Regions from separate parts of the Streptacidiphilus sp. MAP12-16 genome, predicted to be linked through region 2. Evidence: riboswitches for the same ligand, from Rfam matches in the RefSeq annotation. Region 2 holds a riboswitch; the other holds the start of a gene.
What was found. Region 2 has a riboswitch for thiamine pyrophosphate ahead of thiC (phosphomethylpyrimidine synthase ThiC). Riboswitches for the same ligand answer to the same signal wherever they lie in the genome.
Positions count from the first base shown of each region.

Region 1 (7,381 bases), on a different contig from region 2:
CGCCCCGGCTTGGTCGGCGTCGGCCAGACCGGACCGGTGCAGAAGTAGTCGACACCCGGCTCGACCAGCGCCGCGTCCACCTCCGACTCGGCGTGGCAGGAGCGGCCGATCACCATGTCGTCGCCGAGGATCGCGCGGGCTGCCAGGACCGGAAGGTCGTCCTGCCCGAGGTGCAGTACCTCCGGCCGTGCCGCATGGGCGACGTCGGCGCGGTCGTTCACCGACAGCAGCCTGCCGTGGCGCCGGCAGGCGTCGGCGAACACCTCCAGCTGCTCCAGCTCCTGCCGGGCCTCCAGGCCCTTGTCACGAAGCTGCACGACGTCCACACCGCCCGCGAGCACGGCGTCGAGGAACTCGGCGAGGTCGCCCTGCTCCCGGCGCCCGTCCGTGCACAGGTAGAGCCGGGCGTCGGCGAGACGGGCCCGTGCGCCCGCGCCCACGGCGGCGCTCACAGGAGCAGCGCCTGCGCCCGGCGCTTGACCTCGGTGCCGCGGTTCTCGTTCAGTGCCTGCGCGGGGGTGCCGGGCAGCGAGGGGTCGTCGGTGAACAGCCACTCCAGCGCCTCGGCGTCGGAGTACCCGTTGTCACGGAGCACCGTCAGCAGGCCGACGATACCCTTCACGGGTCCGTCGGGGCCGATGAACGCGGCGGGGACCTGCAGCGAGTTGTTCTCGCCTCGGCGTACGGCGATCAGCGTGCCGTCGTCCACCATCCGGCGGACCTTGGTCACGACCAGGCCCCACTGCTCGGCGATGTCGGGGACGTACATCCACGCGGGGATCAGGGCGTCAATCTTGGGATCAATCTGGCTCACGCCCCCCAGCCTGCCATCCCTGGCCGCCCCCGCGCACCACCACGCCCCCGCACGCCCCCCGAACTCAGCAGAGTTCGGGCCGAACGGCCGCCTTCAACTGGACCGAGGGATCGGCCGCCGACACCCGGTCGACCGGCCTGCCGCGCTCGATCAGCCGCCGTCCCTGGGCCAGGTCGCGGGGCCGGTCGACGGCGAGCAACGCCACCGGCACGTCGCCGCGCAGCCACAGCGCGCCCCAGCCTCCGCCGCCCGCCGGGTCGCCGCGCCAGAGGAGTTCGTCGCCGGCGCCGTGGTGCCCCGCGTACTGGACCATGCGGCCGAACTGCTCCGACCAGAAGTACGGCACCGGGTCGTACACCTGCTCCGGGCCCAGTTCCTCCAGCCGGAGTGCGTTGGTCGCCGCCACCCGCGCGCCCTGCAGGGCGTTGTCCCAGTGGTGCACCCGCAGCCGCGTCCGGTAGCGCGCGGAAGGGAACGAGGCGCAGTCGCCGACCGCGAACACGCCCTCGGCCGAGGTCCGCAGCCAGGCGTCGGCGGCGACGGCGCCGGTGTCGTCCAGGGCGATGCCGGATCCGTCCAGCCACCCGGTGTCCGGCCGGGCCCCGATCCCCACCACGACGGCGTCCGCCACGAGTTCGCTGCCGTCGGTCAGCAGGACGGCGGTGCGGGCGTCGCCCTCCAGTCGCTCGTCCCCGGCCACGACGCCGCCCACCCCGGTGCTGGTCCGCAGCTCGATGCCCGCCTCGGCGTACCAGTCGCGCATCCGCTCGCCGACCTCCGCGGGCAGCGCACCGGCGAGCGGCACCGGCGCCGCCTCCAGCACGGTCACCTCGCAGCCCAGCAGCCGCGCCACGGTCGCGGCCTCCGCGCCGATCCAGCCCGCGCCGACGACGACGATCCGCGCGCCGGGGCGCAGCACGCCCTTGAGTGCGACGGCGTCATCGTGCGTCCGCAGCAGGTAGGCGCTCGCGGGCTGGCCGGGCAGGACGACCGGCGTCGCGCCGGTGGCGAGCACCAGCCGGTCGTAGGGCAGGTCTCCGCCCTCGATGTGGAGCAGCCGCCGTTCGGTGTCGAGGCCGACGGCCCGACGGCCGAGCAGCAGTTCGACGCCCAGCTCGGTGTAGTCGACCTCGAAGCGCGAGTGCTCGGCCCGGCCCAGCAGGATGTCCTTGGACAGCGGCGGCCGGTCGTACGGGGGGTGGTGCTCCGCCCCGACCAGCACGAGTTCGCCCGGATAGCCCTGCTCGCGCAGCGCGACGACGGTCTGCACCCCGGCCATCCCCGCGCCCGCCACGACGATGCGCTGCACGTTCTGCCGCACGCTCTCCCGCTCAGACATCCCGCCACTGTAGGACCGACCGGCACATGGTGGCTGGATGAAGGAGCGGGGCGCGGGCCAAGAGCGGGGCGCGAAGCGCTTCCCTTGGGGGTGGTGGTCGGGCGACGGGCGGGGGTGCGGAGGAGGGAGTCGATGCGGAGCATCGGTCGACCGACGACAAGCCGTCCAGGCGACGGCCATCGCCCCGTGACGCCAGCCACCATGTGCCGGTCGGTCCAAGCCGCATGCGCGCGACTACAGTGGACGGGAAACCACGGGAGCCCGGCGTACCGGGCTGAGAGGGAGGCGGCAGGCCTCCGACCGTCCGAACCTGATCCGGGTCATGCCGGCGAAGGGAGCGCAGCACCGTGTCACGCGCCCATATCGACAGCGGTCGAACAGAGAGCCGTCGAACAGACGGCGGCCGAGCAGACGGCGACGACACCGCGGGCGGCCACTCCGACGTGCTGGTCGTCGGCGGCGGCGTCATCGGTCTCGGCGTCGCCTGGCGCACCGCCCAACGCGGGCTCTCGGTCACCGTTCTCGACCCGGCCCCGGGCCAGGGCGCCAACCAGGTCGCTGCCGGCATGCTCGCCCCCGTCACCGAGCTCCAGTACGGCGAGGAGGAGCTGCTGCGGCTCGGCATCGCCTCCAACCAGCGCTACGCCGCCTTCGCCGCCGAGCTCACCGAGGCGACCGGCCTGTCCACCGGCTACCGGGTCTGCGGCACCCTCGCCACCGCCCTCGACGCCGACGACCGCGCCGAGCTGCGCGAGCTGTACGCCTTCCAGCAGCGCCTCGGCCTGGACGTGTCCTGGCTGACCGGCCGCGAGTGCCGCAAGCTCGAACCCATGCTCGCGCCGTCCGTACAGGGCGGCCTGCTGGTGACCGGCGACCACCAGGTGGACGGCCGCCGCCTCGGCGCGGCCCTGGTCGAGGCCTGCCTCCGCGCGGGCGTCCGGATCCACCGTTCCCGCGCGGCTCGCGTGACGACCCGCCAGGACCGCGCCACCGGCGCCCTCGCCGAGGGCGGCGCCGTCCTCACCGCCGATCAGACCGTGCTGGCCGCCGGCTGCTGGTCCGGCGAGATACCCGGCCTGCCGCCGGAGGCCCGGCTTCCGGTTCGCCCGGTCAAGGGCCAGATCCTGCGTCTGCGGATGACCTCGGCCTTCGGCGTGCCCTTCCTCTCCCGCAACCTCCGCGCCGTCGTGCGCGGTTGCCACCTCTACCTGGTCCCGCGCGAGGACGGCGAGCTGGTCGTCGGCGCGACCATGGAGGAGCAGGGCTTCGACACCACCGTCACCGCAGGGGGCGTGTACGAGCTGCTCAGGGACGCTCACGAGCTGGTCCCCGGCATCACCGAACTCCCTCTGGTCGAGACCGGCGCGGGCCTGCGCCCCGGCACTCCGGACAACGCCCCGCTGCTGGGCCCGACCGCACTGCCGGGGCTGGTCGCCGCCACCGGCCACCATCGCAACGGCGTGCTGCTGACCCCGGTCACGGCCGACGCCGTCGCCGCGTACCTGGCCACCGGCAACCTGCCGCCGGAGGCCGCCCCGTTCGCCCCGACCCGCTTCGACCGGCACAGTGCCCTCTCGGAGGCCTCCCTATGACGACGACTCTGCCCATCCGCGTCAACGGCGACGCCCGCGAGGTCCCGCCCGGCACCACGCTCGCCGAGGTCGTCGCCGGCCTCAGCGCCGCGCCCTCGGGTGTCGCGGCCGCCGTCAACGAGGCCGTCGTGCCCCGCAGCGCCTGGTCCGCCACCCCCCTCGCCGCCGACGACCGCGTCGAGATCCTCACCGCAGTCCAAGGAGGCTGATCCGGAGCCATGTCCGACGACATCCTCACCATCGCCGACCGCAGCTTCGGCTCCCGTCTGATCATGGGAACCGGCGGCGCACCCAGCCTGGACGTGCTGGAGCAGGCGCTGCGCCTGTCCGGCACCGAGCTGACCACCGTCGCCATGCGCCGTATCAACCCCTCCGCCCGCGGCTCCGTGCTGGAGGTCCTGCAGCGCAACGACATCCAGGTACTCCCCAACACCGCGGGCTGCTTCACCGCCGGAGAGGCCGTGCTCACCGCCCGGCTGGCCCGCGAGGCGTTGGGGACGAACTGGGTGAAGCTCGAGGTCGTCGCGGACGAGCGCACCCTGCTCCCCGACCCGATCGAACTCCTTGACGCCGCCGAGACCCTCGTCGACGACGGCTTCGTCGTCCTCCCCTACACCAACGACGACCCGGTCCTGGCCCGCAAGCTGGAGGACGCCGGGTGCGCGGCGGTGATGCCGCTCGGCTCCCCCATCGGCTCCGGCCTGGGCATCCGCAATCCGCACAACTTCCAGCTGATCGTCGAGCGGGCCGGCGTCCCGGTGATCCTGGACGCGGGCGCGGGCACCGCCTCCGACGCGGCGTTCGCGATGGAGCTCGGCTGCGCGGCCGTGATGCTCGCCACAGCGGTGACCCGCGCGCAGGAGCCCGCGCTCATGGCGGAGGCGATGCGGCACGCCGTCGAGGCGGGGCGGCTGGCCTACCGGGCCGGGCGGATCCCGCGGCGCTTCCACGCCGAGGCGTCCTCACCGATGGCCGGACGGGCGCAGTTCGATCCGGAGGCGCCGGCGTTCTGACGGCGCGCGGGGCTGACGGCGCGCGGGGCGCGCACGATGTGACGACGGCGTGACGATTCTTACCATCGCGCAACGACCGCGCCGTCGCTGCACCCGCAGGGCCGCCACCGCACCGTAAACTGCGTTGGATGGACACGACCCTGCACGACCCCCTTCTCGGGCGGATGCTCGACGCCCGCTACCGGGTCGAGCAGCGCATCGCCGTCGGCGGCATGGCCACGGTCTACCGGGGCCTGGACACCCGCCTGGACCGGGTCGTCGCACTCAAGGTCATGCATCCGGGGCTGGCGAGCGACCCCGACTTCACCGCCCGCTTCATCCGCGAGGCCAAGGCCGTCGCCCGGTTGTCGCACCCCAACGTCGTCAACGTCTTCGACCAGGGTGCGGACGGTGACGCCGTCTTCCTGGCCATGGAGTACGTGCCCGGCTGGACGCTGCGCGACCTGATGCGGGACCGGGGCGCGCTGACCCCGCGCACCGTCCTGGACATCCTGGAGCCGATCCTCGCCGGCCTGGGCGCCGCCCACCGCGCCGGTCTGGTGCACCGGGACGTGAAGCCGGAGAACGTCCTGCTCACCGAGGACGGCCGGGTCAAGGTCACCGACTTCGGCCTGGTGCGGGCCGTCAGCGGGGAGAGCCAGGTGACGACCGGGCAGGTCATGGGCACGGTCTCGTACTTGGCCCCGGAGCAGATCGAGCAGGGCGCGACCGACCCCCGCACGGACGTGTACGCGTGCGGCGTCCTGATGTTCGAGATGCTGACCGGCCGCAAGCCGCACACCGGCGAGAGCCCGATGCAGGTCATCTTCCAGCACCTCAGCACCGACGTGCCGCCGCCGTCGACGCTGGTGCCGGGCCTGGCCCCGCAGCTCGACGCCATAACGGTCGCCGCGACCGCGCGTGACGCCAACCGCCGCCCCGCGGACGCCGTCGAACTGCTGGCGACGCTCCAGCAGATCCGACGGGGGCTGGCCCCCGCGCAACTGGACGCGGAGCCGGCCGCCGCCGCGCAGTCGGCGGCGTTCCCCGGCGCGGACCCGACGACGGCGATGCCGTCCGGTCCGCCGGTCGAGCGCACCAGCGTGATGCAGTTGCCCCCCGACCTGGTCATGCCGCGCCGAGCGGAACCCGACGAGCGGCAGTTCCAGCCGCAGCCGCGCACCGCCGCCGGGCGTCCGCGTCGCCGCCGCCGGGGGTGGCTGCTCCCGGTCACCGTGCTGCTGGTCATCGGCCTGGTCGCCGCCGGCGCGACCTGGGCGCTCAACGGCCTGTACATGCAGATGCCGAGTGTGCTCGGCCAGCCGCAGGGCACCGCGGTGCAGACACTGCAGGGCGACGGTCTGACCGTCGCCCTGCAGCAGGACTTCAGCGCGACCGTCGGCAAGGGCAAAGTGATCAGCAGTGATCCCGGTGCGGGCGCGCGGATCCGCAAGGACGCGACGGTCACCCTGGACGTGTCCAAGGGACCGAACCGGCCGACCGTGCCGGACGTGTCGGGCAAGTCGCAGGCGGACGCCGAACAGGCGATCAAGGACGCGGGCCTGGCGATCGGTCAGGTCACCCAGGCCGGCAGCGACACCGTGCCGCAGGGCGACGTGATCAGCACGAACCCCGGCAGCGGCACCCAGCAGCAGCCGAACACCCCGGTCGACCTGGTCGTCAGCAACGGTCAGGCGCCCACCGACCTGCCCAACGTCGTCGGGGAGCCGGTGGACCAGGCCACCTCGGACCTGAGGGATGCGGGCTTCACCGTCCAGGTGAACCCCGACCAGGTGTTCTCGTCCACCATCGACGCCGGCTCCGTGGTCAACCAGAGCCCCAACGGGGCGAAGGCCGGGCAGGGATCGACGGTGACGCTGACCGTGTCCAAGGGCCAGCAACTGCTGTCCGTGCCGGATGTGACGGGCAAGAACGAACGCGAGGCCAAGAAGATCCTGCAGGCTGCCGGCTTCAAGGTGCAGGCGATCAAGCTCAATCCGTTCGGCAACCCCACCGTCCACATCGAGAGCCCCAATGGCGGCCAGCAGGCCCCGCAGGGCAGCACGGTGACCATCACCCTGCTCTGACAGCTGACAGCCCGGAGCGGGGCGCCCCCCTTCCAGGAGGCACCCGCCGCCGTGCGTTCAGGGAGTGCTCCGTACACTCCTTGCGCATGACCCCACCTGTGTCAGCGGACCTTTTCGACACCATGGCCACCATGCGGGCCATGCGGCGGCTCAGCGCCGACCCGGTGCCGGACGAGCTGCTCGAACGGCTCGTCCAGGCCGCCGTGTACGGGCCGAGCGGGTCCAACGCGCAGGACTACCAGTACGTCCTGGTGACGGACCGCCAGGTGGTCGCGACGCTCGCGCCGCTGTGGACCCGCTGCGTGGACGCCTATCTGGCCTCGGCAGGCCGCACCACCCCGGCGGCGATGGACGACGCCGCGTTCGAGCGGATGCGCGCCGCGATCGAGTACCAGCGGGACCACTTCGCCGAGACCCCGGCGCTGGTCATCCCCTGCTACCGGGCCCCGAAGGTCAACGCGGACCTGGACGGCCTGCGCGGCATGGTCGCCCAGCTGGGCACCGCCGGGCTGGGACGGCTCGCGGCTCGGGGCGGCCGGTTCAGCCTCCTGGGAGAG
Region 1 covers NZ_JBGCBY010000005.1:261,270-268,650, reverse strand. The annotation lists gene thiE (thiamine phosphate synthase) at 1-452, opposite strand, end outside; gene ABIA33_RS08590 (Rv2175c family DNA-binding protein) at 449-814, opposite strand; gene ABIA33_RS08585 (NAD(P)/FAD-dependent oxidoreductase) at 879-2,153, opposite strand; TPP riboswitch at 2,406-2,491, shown strand; gene thiO (glycine oxidase ThiO) at 2,597-3,745, shown strand; gene thiS (sulfur carrier protein ThiS) at 3,742-3,954, shown strand; gene ABIA33_RS08570 (thiazole synthase) at 3,964-4,758, shown strand; gene pknB (Stk1 family PASTA domain-containing Ser/Thr kinase) at 4,887-6,824, shown strand; gene ABIA33_RS08560 (nitroreductase family protein) at 6,911-7,381, shown strand, end outside.
Region 1: it holds a riboswitch for thiamine pyrophosphate, as region 2 does, so the genes downstream of both, thiO (glycine oxidase ThiO) here and thiC (phosphomethylpyrimidine synthase ThiC) in region 2, are expected to answer to the same signal.

Region 2 (7,381 bases):
GGTCAAGGCTAGCTCGGACTGGCCGGTTCCTGGCCTTATCGCCCACATCTCAGGCCCCAGTCCGACCGGTTGGTACGTGGCGGACGTCTGGGACTCTGAGGAATCCTTCGCCAAATTCGGCGAGATCATCGTCCCGATCCTGCAGGACCTCGGAGTTACCGCTCCGCAGCCGAAGGTGTTCCCAGCATTCAACGTCGTTACTGGCTAATTGACGGGCGGCGGCAGGACATCGCATGCTGCTGTTCGGCTTCCGTCAGCGCCGCAAGGGCGTGACATTCATCGGTCTGTGGCGTGCATTCTTCCGCGCGCTCTTTGGCGTTGGAGGGCGAGCACCAACCTCGCTCTCCTCCGGATGGACCAGCCTCTCTGGCGTGACGCCCTCAAAAGTGGTCGGCTGCTGGACGACACCTTCGCGGCAGAAGTAGGAGCCATGGGCATCGAGGACAACAAGCGGGTGGTGAAGCGGTTCGAGGAGCTTGTGGCCGCCAGGGACGTGGAGCGGCTGGACGAGCTGTGCACGCCGGACATGGTCAATCACGCGTTGGCCCCGGGGCGGCCGGCCGGGCTCGCTGGTACCCGCGAGTTTCTGACAACGATGGCCCAGCTCTTCGAGAACGACCACTTTGACTCGTCGTATGTGGTCGCCGAGGGTGACCTGGTGGTGCAGTTCGGGGTCCGAAGCGGGCATTGGAAGGGAGGGAACCTCTTCGGGTTCCCAGCCCAGAGCGGGAACTACGCGCGGGACGTGGCCTTCGCATATCGGATCGCGGACGGCCGGATCGCCGAGCGGTGGGCGATCCGCGACGATCTGGGAATGCTCCGGCAGTTGGGAGCCCTTCCCAACTGAGCGCCGCCTGGCGTCGGGCCTGCCATCTTGGGCGTGACGCGCCCCAGCTTGTGACTTCATCGGTCCGTGAAGTCCCCTCGCTGCATCGAGGCCGTCCAGGACCGTCGCAGGATGATCCCCTTCGGGCAGCACTCTCCGTCGCCGACTTCAACGAGCGTGCCCGCACCTTGCTCGCCGCTTGAACAACCGGGGGAGTCCCCGAATACGAGATCGGCACCCGCGGCTCATCCCGGGTGCCGACTCGTCTGTGTAGATCAGTCCGCAAGGGACAGGTAGACACGATTGCCGGAAGCTGCGAACTCCGCAGACTTGGCGCGCATCCCCGCCTCAACATCATCGTCGCTGTTCAGGCCCATCTCGCCACCAAAACGCTCGGCTATGGTTCTGGAAATCTTCATGCTGCAGAACTTCGGTCCGCACATGGAGCAGAAATGCGCCGTCTTCGCGGGCTCGGCCGGGAGCGTCTCATCGTGGAACTCGCGGGCGGTCTCCGGGTCGAGGGCCAGGTTGAACTGGTCCTCCCAGCGGAACTCGAAGCGGGCGTCCGAGAGGGCGTCGTCCCAGTCCTGGGCGCTCGGGTGGCCCTTGGCAAGGTCGGCGGCGTGGGCGGCGATCTTGTAGGTGATCACGCCGGTCTTGACGTCGTCCCGGTTGGGCAGGCCCAGGTGTTCCTTGGGGGTGACGTAGCAGAGCATCGCCGTGCCCCACCAGGCGATCATCGCTGCGCCGATGCCCGAGGTGATGTGGTCGTAGCCGGGTGCGACGTCCGTGGTCAGCGGGCCGAGCGTGTAGAAGGGGGCCTCGTCGCAGATCTCCTTCTGCAGGTCCATGTTCTCCTTGATCTTGTGCATCGGGACATGTCCCGGGCCCTCGATCATCACCTGCACGTCCCTCGACCGCGCGATCCTGCCCAGCTCTCCGAGCGTCGTCAGCTCGGCGAACTGCGCCTCGTCGTTGGCGTCCGCGATCGACCCCGGGCGCAGCCCGTCACCCAGCGAGTAGGTGACGTCGTACGCGCGCAGGATGTCGCAGAGTTCCTCGAAGTTGGTGTAGAGGAAGTTCTCCTGATGGTGCGCCAGACACCAGGCGGCCATGATCGAGCCGCCGCGCGAAACGATGCCGGTCTTGCGACGGGCCGTCAGCGGCACGTAGCGCAGCAGCACGCCCGCGTGCACGGTCATGTAGTCGACGCCCTGCTCGCACTGCTCGATGACGGTGTCCCGGTAGACCTCCCAGGACAGCTCCTCCGCCTTCCCGTCGACCTTCTCCAGTGCCTGGTAGAGCGGGACGGTGCCGATCGGCACCGGCGAGTTGCGCAGGATCCACTCGCGGGTGGTGTGGATGTTGCGGCCGGTGGAGAGGTCCATGACGGTGTCCGCTCCCCAACGCGTGGCCCAGGACATCTTCTCGACCTCCTCCTCGATGGAGGAGGTGACCGCCGAGTTGCCGATGTTGGCGTTGATCTTCACCAGGAAGCGGCTGCCGATCAGCATCGGCTCGACCTCGGGGTGGTTCACGTTCACCGGCAGGACAGCGCGCCCGGCGGCGATCTCCGCGCGGACCACCTCCGGATCCATCCCCTCCCGGAGCGCCGCGAACTCCATCTCGGCGGTGACCGTTCCGCGCCGCGCGTAGGCGAGCTGGGTCACCGGCGCGCCGTCGCGGCCACGCCGGGGGCGGCGCGGGCGGCCGGGGAAGACCGCGTCCAGGTTGGCCAGGCCGCCGCGCGGCGAGGTGTGCTTGAGCCCATCGTCCTCGGGCCGTCCCTCGCGCCCGTGGTACTCCTCGACGTCACCGCGCTGGCTGATCCAGCCCTCGCGCAGCGGCGGCAGCCCGCGCCGGACGTCGGCCACGTACGCCGGGTCGGTGTACGGGCCGGAAGTGTCGTACAGCGGGACGGTTCGGCCGTTGCTGAGCTGGACCTCCCGGTAGGGAACGCGCAGGTCGGGGCGTGAGCCGCTGCGGTACGCCTTGCGCCAGGCAGGCGTCGGGTATCCGGTACCCGTGCTGGAGGGGGCGGTGCTGGGGGTGGAGCTGGGGGCGCTGTCGGGGACAGACTGCTGCGCTGCTTCGTGCATGGTCATGAGACCCACTTCTCCCTACGCCGGCATTACCCGGTCAGGTTCGTGCGGTCGGCGCAAGCAGCTGCCGTACTCATCCGTGTACGGCGGTCAGCGCCCTCTCAGCCCGGTGCTCCGAGCTCCCGCGTCTGCAATCGAGATGCCGACACCGTAGCGAGCGCGGGCACGGGTTGACCAGTGGACGTCCGGCGGCCGGGATCTCCGTGGGTCCTCGGCGGATGCCGGGGTCGTCGGGTACGGTTCACTCCGCGCGTACCGGAAGGACCCCCTCCCGTGGCTGGAACCAGCACCCGGCATGACGAGCTCGGCCACGACTCGCTCCACCATGGCCACGGGCACAGCCACGACCATGGACCAGCGACTCCGGCGTCCCGGCGGCTGCGCTGGATCATCGCCGCGGTACTGGTGCCGTTCGCCGTGGCGGTGGTGGCCGGAATGGTGCTGCTCTGGCCGGGCAGGCTGCCCGCGCACGCCTCGACCGGCATCGGCTTCGACCAGCCGACCGTGAGCGGGACGGTGACCGGGACGAAGACGGTGGTCTGCGGTGGGGGAGCCACCAGCGACCCGGCCGCCCAGGCAGCTCCGAGCGGCCAGGCAGGCCAGGGCGCCTGCACGCTGGTGACAGTGCTGGTCACCAGTGGCAAGGACAGCGGGAAGTCGGTCCAGCAGACGCTGACCCCGGACCAGACCGCCGTCTACAGCGCGGGCGAGAAGGTCGTCCTGGACTACTCGCCGACGGCGCCGGCCTCGCTCCAGTACTCGATCGGCGACGCCGACCGCACCCTGCCGTTGGCCGTGCTCGCGGGGGTCTTCGCCCTCGCTGTGGTCCTGGTCGGCCGGCTCCGCGGCCTCGCCGCGCTGGTCGCGCTGACGATCAGCTTCGCCGTGCTGTCGCTGTTCGTGCTGCCCGCGATCCTCAAGGGCGAGGACCCGCTGACGGTGGCCGTGGTCGGCGGCGGCGCGATCATGCTGATCGCGCTGTACCTCTGCCACGGGCTGTCGGCCCGCACCTCGGTGGCGGTGATCGGAACGCTGACCTCGCTGGCGCTGATCGGCTTCCTGGGGAAGGAGTTCATCGGTCTCACCCACCTCACCGGGAACACCTCCGACGAGACGGCGCTGGTCCACTCCCTGTATGCCGGGATCAAGCTGCCTGGGCTGCTGCTCGCCGGGGTGATCATCGGCTCGCTGGGCGTGCTCAACGACGTCACCGTCACCCAGGCGTCCTCGGTCTGGGAACTCCGCGCCGCCGACCCGTCCATGGGTGCGCGGGCGCTGTACCGGGCGGGCATCCGGATCGGCCGCGACCACATCGCCTCGACCGTCAACACCCTGGTGATGGCCTACGCGGGCGCGGCCCTGCCGCTGATGCTGCTGTTCTCGATCGCCAACCGGGGTGTCTGGACGGTCGCCACCAGCGAGATCGTCGCCGAGGAGATCGTCCGTACGCTGGTCGGCAGCATCGGTCTGATCGCCTCGGTGCCGCTGACGACGGGCCTTGCCGCGCTCGTCGCGTCCCGCGACGGGCGGCGGCCGGAGAGGACACTTCCCCGCCCGCGCGTGAGCAGCGAGGCGGCCGACGGTCGGGCCCGGCACCGCCACCGGCGCTGACGCGCTCCACGCCCGACAGACCGAGCCGCAGACCGCCCGAGCCGTAGGTCTCCCGAACCACCAGTCTCCTCAGCCACCGGTCTCCCGAGCCGGTTCGGCGTCAGGAGACTGCCAGCACCTGCCCCTGCGCGTCGTAGACCGTGATCTTCGGGCTGATCCCGGCCAGCCCTCCCGAGATCGGCGGCCCCCACACGTAACCCGTCGCATAGCCGGGCCGTCCCGGGAGGGTCACCACCGTCGCACGGTAGGTGGTGCCGCCGACCTCGACCGTCATCCGCGCCACCTGACCCGAGCCGATGTACAGCGGCGTGTACATCGTGCCCGACTGGTCGCCCATGATCTGCTGACTCACCGTACCGGGCCCCTGGTTGCCGTCCGTCACGCTCTTGCAGGTGGAACCACCCGGCTGCCCCAGGCCTGCGCAACGCTGACCGGCCGTCAGCGTCATCCACATCCCGTGGCCAAAATCGACCGTCCGGCCGGACTGCACCACCCGCACGGACGGCCAGGCGCCCGTCGGCGAGGCCGCGAGCGACGCCGTAGGCTTTGCGCTGTGCTGCGTCCGAGTCGCCGTCACCGTCGGGGCCGTCATCGGCGCGACCCGGGTGACCGGTCCGCCCCCGCCGCTCCCCCACAGCAGCACTCCCACGACGGCGGCCGCCAGGGCCGCCGGCAGCACGAGCCCCAGCCCCACCGCCCGCCGGATCCGCCGACGCCGCCGCCGGACCCGTCCCCGTACCTCTCCCGCCCGGGCGGACCACGGCGACGGTTCGAGGCCGGTGGCCTCGTCCTGCAGTGCGCGTCGCAGCATCTCCTCGTCGCTCATCGGTCCTCCCCTCGTTCGACGTCGACCGGTACGGCGTAGGCCGCCAGCGCCGGGTGGGCACGGAGCTTCTGCAGGCCCCTGCTGGCCTGGCTCTTGACGTTGCCGGGCGAGCAGCCCAGCACGTCGGCGACCTGCTGCTCGCTCAGGTCCTCCCAGTAGCGGAGCACCACCACCGCGCGTTGCCGCGGGGGCAGTGCCGCGAGCGCTTGCAGCAGCAGCGAGCGCTGCTCGACCTGGCCGTCCTCCGACTGCTGGGCGCGTTCCGGGAGCAGCGGCGTCAGCAGGTGCAGCACCCGGCGCCGCCGGTACCGGCTGAGGTTGTTGTTGACCAGGGCGCGGTGGACGTAGCCGTCGGGCGAGTCCAACCGCCTGATTCTGGACCATCCGGGGAACACCTTCGCCAGGGTCGCCTGCACCAGGTCCTCGGCCTCGTGGTGGTCCCCGGTCAGCAGGTAGGCGGTGCGCACCAGGCGCTGCCAACGCAGCGAGGCGAAGGCCTCGAAGTCCAGTTCGTCCCAGTCGGTTTCGGCCACCGCGCCCTCCGCTGCCCGCCCCGAGCGCCGCTGGACCTCGGGGCGGACCAAGGACGGCGCGTCAGAGCCGGGCAAGGACCGTACCGGACGCGCCGTACACCGTCACGACGACATCGCCGAACGGAGGCTTCCCGGGCTTGGCGGGGTCGGGCGCGCCCCAGCCGTAGCCGATCGCGTATCCGGGCCTGCCGGCGAGCGTCACGACGCGCAGTTCGTACGTCCGCCGGCCGGCCTTGACGGTCATCCGGACCGGCTTTCCGCTGCCGATGTACAGCGGGCGGTAGAGCGTCCCGGTGCGGTCCCCGTAGGTCTGCAGGCTGACCGAGTCGGGGGCCTGGTTGCCGTCCGTCACGCTCTTGCAGGCGCCGTAGGGACCGTGCTGGTCACCGTCGCAGACTCCGGTCGCGGTGAGTTCGGTCCACAGGCCGTGGCCGAGGTTCACCCGCTGCCCCGGCTTCACCACCAGCACCGGCGGTGCGGAACGCCGGCTCGGGACGGCGGCGCGCGGACTCGCGACGGCAGCCGTCGGCCGCGCCGCCACCACGGCCGCCACGGCCGCTGTGGTCCGCGCCGGCCGGACGGACCCTCCGCTGTCCAGCGCGGCGTACGCGGCGACCGGGACGGTCAGCGCCGCCGCCGTCACCACCGCGACCGACAGCGGCCTCAGCACGGACCTTCGTGATGCCGCACGAGCGAACATCGACCCAACCCTCTTTCCTTCGCAGACGCTTCGTCAGGCTTCCCGGGAGAAGCACTCCCCGTCCGTACTCACCTCCGCGAGGTCGAACAGGTTGCACGCGGGTAAGGTCCGAGTTGGCTAGACGCGTGGGGGCAGCGGGGAGACACGAGGAAGCGCGGGGGCAGCGATGGTCGGCAGGCAGGGGCGGGTCACCGGGACGGTCGGGCCGGGCCTGGTGGGCGAGGTGGTCATCGCGATCCGGGGTGGTTCGGAGGCGTTCCTCGCCTACCCCGCCGTGGCGGGGGAGCGGATACCGACCGGCGCGGTCGTGGTCGTCCAGGAGTACCACCCGCCCCGGACCGTGTATGTGGCGCAGGTCTACTCCTGAGGACCTGGTCGCGCCCTGTCGCGCACCGAATACCTTCCGGGCACCAACTTCTCGTAAAGAGAACCACCCCGCCTTTCCCTCCTCCGACAGACGGGTGCACACTTCCGTTCGGTCGCCGTATCAGCCCGCGCAACCCTGCACAATCGCGCAGCCACGGGCACGGTGACGCAGAAGGGGGAATGTGCCGATGTTTGTCGGCGTAGTGGCAGGGGCGGTCGTCGTCGCCCTGGTTGTCCTGGTTGTGTTGTTCAAGATGATGTGGCGGGTGGCCGAGCCCAACGAGGCCCTGGTCATCTCCGGCTCCAAGCACAAGACCGCGGGTGTCGACGACGGGATGGGCTTCCGGATCGTCACCGGGCGCGGCACCCTCGTCACCCCGGGGCTGCAGGTCGTCCGCAGGCTCTCGCTCGACCTCA
Region 2 covers NZ_JBGCBY010000012.1:29,416-36,796, reverse strand. The annotation lists gene ABIA33_RS17720 (hypothetical protein) at 1-208, shown strand, start outside; gene ABIA33_RS17715 (hypothetical protein) at 234-425, shown strand; gene ABIA33_RS17710 (ester cyclase) at 431-847, shown strand; gene thiC (phosphomethylpyrimidine synthase ThiC) at 1,102-2,931, opposite strand; TPP riboswitch at 2,926-3,064, opposite strand; gene ABIA33_RS17700 (YibE/F family protein) at 3,202-4,539, shown strand; gene ABIA33_RS17695 (hypothetical protein) at 4,640-5,365, opposite strand; gene ABIA33_RS17690 (SigE family RNA polymerase sigma factor) at 5,362-5,898, opposite strand; gene ABIA33_RS17685 (hypothetical protein) at 5,960-6,568, opposite strand; gene ABIA33_RS17680 (hypothetical protein) at 6,765-6,965, shown strand; gene ABIA33_RS17675 (SPFH domain-containing protein) at 7,153-7,381, shown strand, end outside.